2 regions of the Kurthia sp. Dielmo genome follow, and region 1 is predicted to be linked to the other one. Evidence: a T-box and tRNA genes for the amino acid it is inferred to sense, from the RefSeq annotation. Region 1 holds a T-box; the other holds one or more tRNA genes.
What was found. The T-box of region 1 lies ahead of thrS (threonine--tRNA ligase). A T-box ahead of a tRNA ligase gene usually reads a tRNA of that ligase, here a tRNA-Thr.

Region 1 (5,631 bases):
CTTCAATGATTTCGAGTATGCACATGCCTCGTGAAGTAATGAAGGCGACACTTGAAGATATTAAAGTCGATAGTGAACAGCGTCTTAATGCGTATAAAGAAGCAATGGCCTTTATTAGCCAAACGAAAAAAGATCCGGAGCATTTGCCACATATTGGTCTTTATTTACACGGGAGTTTTGGTGTCGGAAAATCCTTTGTGCTAGCAGCGATTGCAAATGAGCTTGCATCGATGCAAGTACGTACGATTTTAGTGTATGTGCCAGAATTTTTACGTGAGCTAAAAAGTGCAATTGGTGAAAATTCGTTAGAAGAAAAGATTGATTTCGTTAAAAAAGCACCTGTTTTAATGCTAGATGATTTAGGTGCGGAAACATTAACAGCGTGGACGCGTGATGAAATTTTGGGAACGATTCTCCATTATCGTATGGCGGAGAGCCTGCCTACATTTATTTCATCGAATTTAAATTATGAAGAGCTTGAGCAGCATTTGGCACGAACAAAAGGGGATATTGACCCTGTCAAAGCAGGCCGAATTATGGAGCGTATTCGCACAATTACAAAATCTGTTGATATGACAGGTGAAAATCGTCGTAGCTTTTAATCATCACCTCTTGAAGTTTTATAAAAAAACGTATATAATTTGTTTCATAAAATGAATAAATGCAACGAAAAGGACAACAATGATTTGTACGACTTTCAGAGAGAGAAGTATTAGGTGCGAGCTTCTTAGTACGGCAAATGATTTACCACCTTGGAGCAGCGGCAGTGAAGTATGAGTAATTGTCGACGGTAGCGGCCCGTTAGCCGATCGAGAGCTTCGTCTTTGTACGCCACTAGTGGGTACATGGAAGGAAGAAGGGTGGAACCACGAGTATACATCTCGTCCCTTTGCGGACGGGATTTTTTTTATGCAAAAAATCTCCAGCTTGTGGCCTAGAGCGCTCGAAACATACCAAAGGAGAGAATTTTAAAATGGCAGACATGATTAACTTAACATTCCCTGATGGCTCTGTAAAAGAGTTTGAAAAAGGGATCACTACAGATGCAGTAGCAGCGGCAATTAGCCCAGGATTACGCAAAAAAGCACTTGTTGGTAAATTCAACGGAGAACTAGTTGATACAAAAACACCACTTGAAAAAGACGGTACAATCGCCATCTTAACACAGCAAGATGACGAATCACTTGATGTTATGCGTCACTCAACTGCGCACCTTTTAGCGCAAGCATTAAAACGTCTATATCCTGGCATTAAATTAGGTATCGGACCAACAATTGAAAATGGTTTCTACTATGATGTTGATTCTGAAACACCAATTACTGCGGAAGATTTCCCGGCAATTGAAAAAGAAATGAAACGCATCGTTGCAGAAAACTTAGATATCGTACGTCATGACGTATCTCGTGCAGACGCACAAGCGAAATTTGAAGAAATTGATGATGAATATAAATTAGAACTTCTTGAAGCAATTCCTGAAGACGAACAAGTATCAATCTATTCACAAGGCGAATTCTTCGACCTTTGCCGCGGTATCCACGTACCATCAACAGGTAAAATTAAAGAATTCAAATTATTATCAGTAGCAGGTGCATACTGGCGCGGAGATTCTAAAAACAAAATGTTACAACGTGTATACGGTACTGCATTCTTCGATAAAAAAGATTTAAAAGCACATCTTCAAATGCTTGAAGAAGCAAAAGAACGTGACCACCGTAAACTAGGTAAAGAATTAGAATTATTCACTACAAATAAATTAGTAGGTCAAGGTTTACCATTATGGTTACCAAACGGCGCAACAATCCGTCGTACAATTGAACGCTACATCGTTGATAAAGAAGTTTCACTAGGCTACAAACATGTTTACACTCCAGTAATGGGCTCTAAAGATTTATACGTAACTTCTGGTCACTGGGATCACTACCAAGAAGATATGTTCCCACCAATGGAAATGGATAACGAAACATTAGTATTACGTCCAATGAACTGCCCTCACCATATGATGGTATACAAATCAGCAATGCGCTCATACCGTGACTTACCACTTCGTATCGCAGAGCTTGGTATGATGCACCGTTATGAAATGTCAGGTGCTGTCTCAGGGTTACAACGTGTACGTGGGATGACTTTAAACGATGCCCACCTTTTCGTACGTCCGGATCAAATTAAAGAAGAATTCAAAAAAGTAGTTGAATTAATCTTAGCTGTTTATAAAGACTTTGATTTAAATGACTACGAATTCCGTTTATCTTACCGTGACCCTCAGGATACTGAAAAATACTTCGATGACGATGCGATGTGGGAAAAAGCACAAAGCATGTTAAAAGAAGCAATGGATGACCTTGGCTTAGATTACTATGAAGCTGAAGGCGAAGCAGCGTTCTATGGTCCAAAATTAGACGTTCAAGTAAAAACTGCTATTGGTAAACAAGAAACATTATCTACAGTACAACTTGATTTCTTATTACCAGAACGCTTCGACCTTGGCTATGTAGGTAAAGATGGTGAATTACACCGTCCAGTTGTTATTCACCGTGGTGTTGTATCAACAATGGAACGTTTCGTAGCCTTCTTAATCGAAGAATACAAAGGTGCATTCCCAACTTGGTTAGCTCCTGTACAAGTTCAAGTAATCCCAGTATCAAATGACGTTCACTTCGACTACGCGAAAAAAGTAGAAGAACAACTTCAAGCTGCTGGTATTCGCGTAGAAATGGATTACCGTGAAGAAAAACTTGGTTATAAAATCCGTGAAGCACAAATGAAAAAAATTCCGTACATGTTAGTACTAGGGGATAAAGAAGTAGAATCTGACAGCGTAAACGTACGTAAATATGGCTCTAAAGATTCTGAAACAGTAGCGTTTGCTGAGTTCTTAGAAAAATTAGTGGCAGAAGCAAATCGCTAAATTTTATAAAAAGAGACTGTGACAAAACACGTCATTTTTCTTTTTAGCATTGGCAACGAAAAACCGGAACCGCGCCCCAGCGCGATTCCGGTTTTTTTATGCTCATAGAAGCGGTTGTTTTTACATATATCTCAAAGCCTCTTTCTTTTATGCAATTTTTTCTGCTTTTTTTGATGTCATTTGTAACATTTACATAAAAAATAATACAAATGTATGATTTATGGTTTGTTTGTGCATATTTTTGTGAAAATAGAGGAATGTAGAAGGATATAGATAAAGTACAGAATTTAATTGAAAGAGGGATTTTATGAAAAAAATGTGGAAACGAGCCGCTGCCGCTGTGGCTTTTACAGGAATATTATCGGCGGGAGTAATGGACGCGCATGCAGATTATAAATCAGATTTTGTTTATACATATGCTGGCAGTGCCCAAACACTTGCGAATCAAATGAATTTATATCCATCTGTTATGATTGCGCAAATGGCTTTAGAAAGTAATTACGGTACGAGTGGACTAACGCAATCAGCAAATAATTTATTTGGTGTCAAAGGTAGTTATGGCGGTAAATCAATTGTGCTTAAAACACAGGAACAAAAAGGGAAGAAGCTCGTAACAATTAAAGATCATTTCCGTTCATATCCATCTAAATGGGCATCAATGGTTGATTACACGAAAGTGATGCAAGGCAGCCACTTAAGCGGCGCTTGGGTATCAAATACATCAAACTACCGCCAAGCAACGCGTGCACTACAAGGGGTTTATGCAACAGATCGTTATTATAGCTCGAAATTAAATGCTATTATTGCACAATATGGCTTAACACGTTATGATACAAAGCAAGTGAAAACAACGAAAGTAAGCTACAAGGTGAAATCTACTTCAACATCAGGCCGTATTACACATACAGTTCGTGCTGGTGAGACATTATCGAGTATTGCGGTGAAATATGGTGTGCCAGAACGTACCATTGCAGCTAGAAGCGGCTTAGCGAATACCAATCATTTAGTAGCGGGGAAACGATTAGTTATTAAATAGTAGAAAAAGAGGGATGTGAAACTCTTATTGAAAATAAGTTTGACACCCCTTTTTCTATGTGATAATATAAGTGAGGTTAATGAATACAATAGTTTGAGGTTAAGAAGAGGCTGCCCGCTTCTCACCTAGTTCTCGTCTTTAATTAGTACGAGCGGGTTATGAAAACAAATCGCACATGCGCATTTCGCATGAACATATATATTGCGGGCGGACATTTCGAATTTCGACTATGTCCGCCTTTTTTTGTGGACATCGAAATACCGACCGATTTTCGGGCAATCAAGCCCAAACACTGTATTCGCGACACTACTTGGAGGTGGATTATCATTAGCAAAGACATGTATGTAAACGACGGTATCCGTGCCCGTGAACTTCGTGTTATCGACCAAAATGGTGAACAGCTAGGAGTTAAAACACGTAATGATGCTTTGAAAATTGCAGAACGTGCAAACTTGGATTTAGTCCTTGTGGCTCCACAAGCTAAGCCACCGGTTGCTCGTATTATGGACCATGGTAAGTTCAAATTCGAACAACAAAAGAAAGATCGCGAAGTACGTAAAAACCAAAAAGTAATCGTATTAAAAGAAGTACGTTTAAGTCCTACTATCGATGAACACGATTATCAAACAAAATTACGTAACGGGATTAAATTCCTTGAAAAGGGAGACAAAGTTAAAGCGTCTATTCGCTTTAAAGGTCGTGCAATTACGCACAAAGAAATCGGTCAACGTGTATTAGACCGTTTCGCTGAAGACTGTAAAGAAGTAGCAACCGTTGAACAACGTGCGAAAATGGAAGGTCGCAGCATGTTCTTAGTATTACAACCTAAGAACGAAAAAAATAACTTTTTAGTTGAACAAGCTTAGGAGGAATTCGAAATGCCAAAAATGAAAACTCACCGTGGCGCTGCTAAACGTTTCAAAAAAACTGGTAGCGGTAAATTAAAATTTGACCGTGCTTACGGAAGCCACTTATTCGCAAACAAATCTACAAAACAAAAACGTCACCTACGTAAAGCTGGTATCGTATCAGCAGGCGACTACAAACGCATCAAATCTTTATTAGCTTACAAATAATCATTTAGATCGTTCAAACAACATAAAAAATATAGAATATTCATCTTACATAGAGATGAATAGCAGGAGGTAATTAGTATGCCACGCGTAAAAGGCGGTACAGTAACACGCGCACGTCGCAAAAAAGTTTTAAAATTAGCTAAAGGTTACTTTGGTTCTAAACACACATTATACAAAGTAGCTAACCAAGCAGTAATGAAGTCAGGTCAATATGCATACCGTGACCGTCGTCAAAAGAAACGTGATTTCCGTAAATTATGGATCACTCGTATCAACGCAGCTGCACGCATCAACGGTTTATCTTACAGCCGTTTAATGCACGGTTTAAAACTTGCTAACATCGACGTTAACCGTAAAATGTTAGCTGAATTAGCAGTATCTGATGCTGCTGCATTCGCTCAATTAGCTGAAGCTGCAAAAGCTCAATTAGCTAAATAATTAGAAGCACCGATGCTTCTTTAAAAGACGCAATCTTAGGATTGTGTCTTTTTTTGCGTAAAAAAAGACTTAAGCACATGGCTTAAGTCCTTTCATTTACTCATTGAATAATAATGCGGCAATTTCTTGTTTATTATGAAGAAAATCGCTTAGCTTATATTCGTCAAGTACCGTTA
Region 2 (5,631 bases), 520 kb from region 1:
GCAAGGTAATGTAGCGCGTGAGGCGATTATTTATGAAATGGTAAATGGCGAACGCGTGCGTCAAGAAGGGCATATTAAAGGCATTGAAAAATATCGTAAAAAGCGCGCCACAAAAAAGACAGCGGTATTATTTGTTGGGCATGGTAGCAGACTAGAAGCGGGGAATGAAGAAGTGCGTTCATTTATTCGTCAAATGAAGCCAGCGATTGATGCCAATTTATTAGTAGAGACATGCTTTTTAGAATTTGCGAATCCTAATATTGAGGACGGTATTCAAGCGTGTATTGAACAGGGAGCGGTTGAAATCCATGTGATTCCAATTATTTTATTACATGCCGGGCATTCTAAATTACATATCCCAGCAGAAATTGAAGAGGCAAAGGCGCAGTTCCCAGAAATTCGTTTTACGTATGGCCAAACAATCGGTATTCACCAAGCAATTATTGATATTTTAAAGGCTCGTTTAGAAGAAATTCAATTTGATGTGTCGATTCCTCATAAAGATACGGCAATTTTATTGATCGGTCGTGGTAGCAGTGACGAAGATGCTAAAATGGATTTCTATAACATCGCATCGATTTTACAAGCACAGCTGACTGTTTCAACTGTAGAATGTGCTTTTATGGGTGTAACAACACCAACTGTGGAGCAAGGCATGCAAATCTGTCTAGAGCAAGGTGCAAAACAAGTCATTATGTTACCATATTTCTTATTTACAGGCATCTTAATGGAACGAATGGCCTTAATGGCGCAGCAATTTTCTGATACAAATCCAAGCGTTTCAATTGAGTTAGCCTCTTATTTTGGGTATCATCCAAATTTACAAACGGTATTATTAGAGCGCTTGCAGCAAGCAATCGATGGCACGTCAACAGGCATGCAAGATTTAGCGAATTTCCGTGAATACGTGAAAGAAAATGAGTATGTTCATCATCATTAAGGGTGCACAAAGTAATTTTCTTAATAGAACAGCAGTAAAAGCGTTAAAGTAGAAAAAAGTTAAATAAACAAGAAGTGTGTTTTTCTGACAGGAATATTGTATAAAGTACAAAAAAGAGTATAATAATAGTTGTAAGTTACATTACTAATTTACCTATTTGCCTACTTAGTTTAATGGTAGAACAACGGTCTCGTAATCCGTAGATGAGAGTTCGATTCTCCCAGAAGGCATATCTTTGTTCAATTACAAAGCATCATAAAATTTAGAAAAAGCTGGTAAACACACGCGTATGTTTACCGGCTTTTTTGTATGTAGCTTATTTTTCGAAAGCGATACCGTCTTTATCTTGGTTTAATTAGAGTAGTATTGAAATATTTTTAAGCGAAATGCTTCTAATAGTTTAAGTCTACAAAAAAAGAATGACATGCACGTCATCCTTTTTTTGAAATAATAAATTAAGCTTCTTTTGTTAGCACGCCGTCTTCCATACGATAAACATGGTCGCAAAGTGGTAGCATACGTTCATCATGAGTCACCATAATAGCCGCTTTTTGACGTTCTTTTGCTTCTTTTGCTAGTAGTTGTACGACTTCAAAGGCACGCTTTGAATCAAGGCTTGCTGTTGGTTCATCTGCTAGGATGACGGTTGAGTTATTCATAAATGCACGGGCAATGGCAACACGTTGACGTTCGCCACCAGATAATTCATTCGGCATTTTTTTGAATTTGTCGCTAAGGCCTAGCTCTGTTAACAATTGCTTAGCATGTGCTTTGTCCGCTTTTGTTACACGGCTGTCCATTTTTTTGACAAGTAATAATTGGTCAAGCACGTTTAAATACGGAATTAAATTTGATGTTTGTAAAATAAAGCCAAGTTCATGTAAACGGAAGCTAGCTAGTTTTTTTGGTGATAAATTGCCTAAATCTTGCCCGTTAATTGTAACAGTACCTTCTGTTGGTTGTAATAGAGCACCTGCAATAGAAAGCAATGTACTTTTACCAGAACCAGATGGGCCGATGATGGCTACTAATTCGCCAGCAGCTACTTCAAGTGAAGCTTGTTTTAAAGCTTGAACGGTAGTAGAACCTTCTGTATAACTTTTTGAAATGTTTTGTAGTGATAATAGGGCCATTTATTCCACTCTCCCTAATGCTGTTAATGGATCAATCTTGACAATTTGACGAACTGAAATGATCGAGCTAAGTAATGCAATAATTAATAAGATAATTGCATATGTAGTGACTAATACAGGATCTAAATTAAATGGCATACCTTCTGGGAAGGCGAGCGCAGTAGCGTATGTTAATAAAATACCAATTAAAATACCGACAACTGAAAGAATCGCCACTTGAGCGACGATAGCGCGTGCAATAAAGCCATTGCTTGCACCAATTGCTTTCATGACACCGAATTGTTGTGTTTTTTGCATTGTAATAACGTAGAAGAAGACCGCGATAATAAATGCTGAAATAACAATACAAAATGCTAACATCATCATAATCGTACCATTTTCTGCTGTATAACCAGGCATGCCGTTAACAGCTTTGCTTTTCGTCACCGTTTCGATATCATCAATTGATTTATCAAGTTTTTCAGGCTCTAGATTAGGTGCTTTTAAGAAAAAGGCTTGTACGGGTTTTTTCAGACCATTATCAGAGCCAGGCGCAGCATATTGATAGCTACGCCATGTTTCTGGTACTGCAAACATGGCCGGTAAATGGTTAAATGTTTCGCCTTTTACAAAACCAATGACTTCAACTTTTAAATTTGAATTGGATACATGTAGCTTGTCACCGATTTTATAGCCGGCTTTTTTCAGCGTATCGTTAATGACAACGCCTTTTTTATTTGAAAGTGATAATTTTTCTCCTTCAATAACAGTTGGCATAACAAAGGCATCCGGTTCTAAGCCGATTAATGCCACATCTTCTTTATCATCGGCATCCTTAGATGTCGTTTTGCCGACAGAAATTGTAGAAGCGCCAAATGCCGCTACGTCCTCAATATCTTTTTGTTTCTTTAAATCCTCCATTATATCTTCTGATAAAATTGATTTTGCAAATGTCGCGCCCGCTGTTTCTTCATACACAACGTACTCAGCGTTAATGTTTTTTAATGTCGCGGCACTTAGTGTTGATAATCCGTTTCCAAGTCCAGATAAAATGAATACGAGCCAAGCAATTAAGACAATAATTGCTGTCATCATAGCATAACGGAGCTTGGCGTGCTTCAGTTCTTTAAATGCTAAAAACAAAATTTTTCCCTCCATAAAAAAAGTTGACCTCTTAAAAGGCCAACTAAAGTATACACCAAAGTAACACATGTGTAACTAATAAAAGTGACAAATGTGTTACTTATTTGATATGCCATGTAAAATAAGAGCCTGGATTTCTGCGATAAATGTATCTAATGGCAGTCCAGCGTGGTTTGGTATGTCAATCGTTTGAAAGATAAAGCCTAGTAATAAAAAATTATTACGAGCAGGGTCGATAAAACCTTGTTCTTTGCCTTTAGTGATTAATTGATTAAGGGGGGCATACAGTTCATGGTGCATCGCTGATAAAACCTGTTTTTTTTCGGTAATAACTGGTGAAACATCTTCTATCGTCGAAGCCATTCCTAAAATTTGATGCAAATCTTTAAGTTGAAACATTCTTTCTAATAAGTCGCGTAATTGATGCTCAAAGCTTTGTGTAAAGTCTATTTCACTTAATAGCGTGACACTATAGCGCATTTTTTCAACCATAAAGTCAATAAGTAGTTCTTCTTTATTTGGGTAATGTTTGTAAATGGCTGCGCGAGATACATGAAGCTTTGCTGCGAGCAGACTCATCGTAAATCCCTGGTAGCCTGTTTCAACAATCAGCTCATGTGTAGCTTGCCATAAATCGTGTGTAGAAAATTTTTTATCTCGTCCCATCATGAAACCTCCAATTACGTTTCATGCTATCATTGTCAGCTTGAAAAAGCGAGTGACGTTGTACGCTTTTTAAACGAAAAAACAGAGAATTTGCGATACGTTGCAAATTCTCTGACTGTGTAGATGTTACGATGTTTATTCATGTGCACGTAAAAATTTTTCGCCTAAGGTTGTTATTTGCGGATTGTTGAACTGAATTGTCGTATTTCCTTGTTCAAGGGTGCTAGAAATACCATTTGCTAAACCATGTGCCTGTGCATCATGAATCGCGGTATGTAATGCATGTTGATCTTTCACGCCTGCCCAATTTGCTGTATCTTCACCAGCCGTTTCGAAATCTTTCAAAAATAAATAGACATTATATTCTTGCTGCTTTTGCATGTTCTCTCCACCTCCTGATACTTAATTCGTTTCTATTGAAGTAAATTCCTTCTTTTTAGAGAAATTATTTACATCTAATTATTTTTTTCGTAAATAAACGGAAGAATTGAAAACCATTCTTCCGCTTATTATGTCCATTTAGTAGAAGCCCATAAATTTGAAAAGAATAATAAGTAAAGCGACGAAAATGCTACTTTCAAATAAATGTTCTTTAAAAAACAGAGATGAAAAATGCATACTATCATTCCTTTCGGATTTTTCTTTCATTATATGATGGTTATTCAAAATTTTCAAATATTTTCTCTAAAAAAACATTTTTTTCTACTTTATTCAATTATTTTATTTAAAAGTATGTTAATTTAATGTAAAAATTATTTTATGTGTTTGGATATAATTTTAGGTATGTATAAATATAAGGATAAAGGGAATTTGTTTGAGCCGAAATATTGATGTTGTGTTTATTAATAATATTAAAATGCTTTTTTTGAATGAATAAAATATATTGATGTTATTTGTAATGAGAGATGTGTTTTTATGGAATTAATATGTTGGTATAAAGATGCATATTCATGTATATATTGTGCTTTTATAATAAATAAAAAAGGAGGATTTATATATGAATAAAAAGATTATAAGTGTCTCTCTAGCTATTCTGATGGGCGTTACGACAGTTTTCACAGCAACTTCAAATCCGTTAAATGTAGAGGCAGCAACAATGAAAACGTACTATACCGAATCAGGTGCGTATATTTATAAATCTGCGAATAAAAAAACGAAAAAGCTTACATTACTGAAGCAAAATCAAAAAGTCACTACTACAACAAAAGCATCGTCGAAGTATTATAAAGTGAAGGTTGGTTCAACAACGGGCTATATTTTAAAATCTAAAACGAATACAAAACCTACTTGGTATTACTATGCTTATTCTGATAGATCAGGTGCCTATACTAATCGTAAAAAAACAACATATGTACAATTGGATAATAAAAAACGAAACTATAAATTCGTCAGCCATACAAAACCAACTGGCTATGATACGACATTAAATGGCGAAGATTTATTGAAAATTTCATTTAATAATAAGACGTATTATATGTATGATATTAATGTAACGATTAAACCAATTGTGTCAAAATATCGCGCATATCATAAGAAAATAAAAGCTGGTCAAGATTATGAATATGAGGGTGGATACAATGATATGTATGTATACCATTCAAAGGCGCGTGCGAAAAAAATGATAACGAAATTAGAACAAATCGGGTATGTACGCATTCCAAAGGATTCACTGATGGGTGGTATGTATACGTACAAATATGAAGAATCACATTATGGTAGTAGCCATGATTATGAAATTCGTTTAAATCATTAATATTTATAGCGTGTAAT

Region 2: it encodes a tRNA-Thr, which carries the amino acid that the T-box ahead of thrS (threonine--tRNA ligase) is inferred to sense. The anticodon was not compared.

What each region holds. Positions count from the first base shown of each region.
Region 1 covers NZ_HE578957.1:600,068-605,698, reverse strand. Annotated here, with positions in the region: gene dnaI (primosomal protein DnaI) at 1-602, shown strand, start outside; T-box leader at 658-892, shown strand; gene thrS (threonine--tRNA ligase) at 974-2,905, shown strand; gene KTHG_RS07885 (glucosaminidase domain-containing protein) at 3,213-3,941, shown strand; gene infC (translation initiation factor IF-3) at 4,280-4,807, shown strand; gene rpmI (50S ribosomal protein L35) at 4,820-5,017, shown strand; gene rplT (50S ribosomal protein L20) at 5,096-5,455, shown strand; gene KTHG_RS07865 (Rrf2 family transcriptional regulator) at 5,552-5,631, opposite strand, start outside.
Region 2 covers NZ_HE578957.1:80,930-86,560, forward strand. Annotated here, with positions in the region: gene KTHG_RS05340 (CbiX/SirB N-terminal domain-containing protein) at 1-940, shown strand, start outside; tRNA gene KTHG_RS05345 (tRNA-Thr) at 1,100-1,170, shown strand; gene KTHG_RS05350 (ABC transporter ATP-binding protein) at 1,396-2,073, opposite strand; gene KTHG_RS05355 (ABC transporter permease) at 2,074-3,195, opposite strand; gene KTHG_RS05360 (TetR/AcrR family transcriptional regulator) at 3,292-3,861, opposite strand; gene KTHG_RS05365 (hypothetical protein) at 3,997-4,242, opposite strand; gene KTHG_RS05370 (hypothetical protein) at 4,859-5,614, shown strand.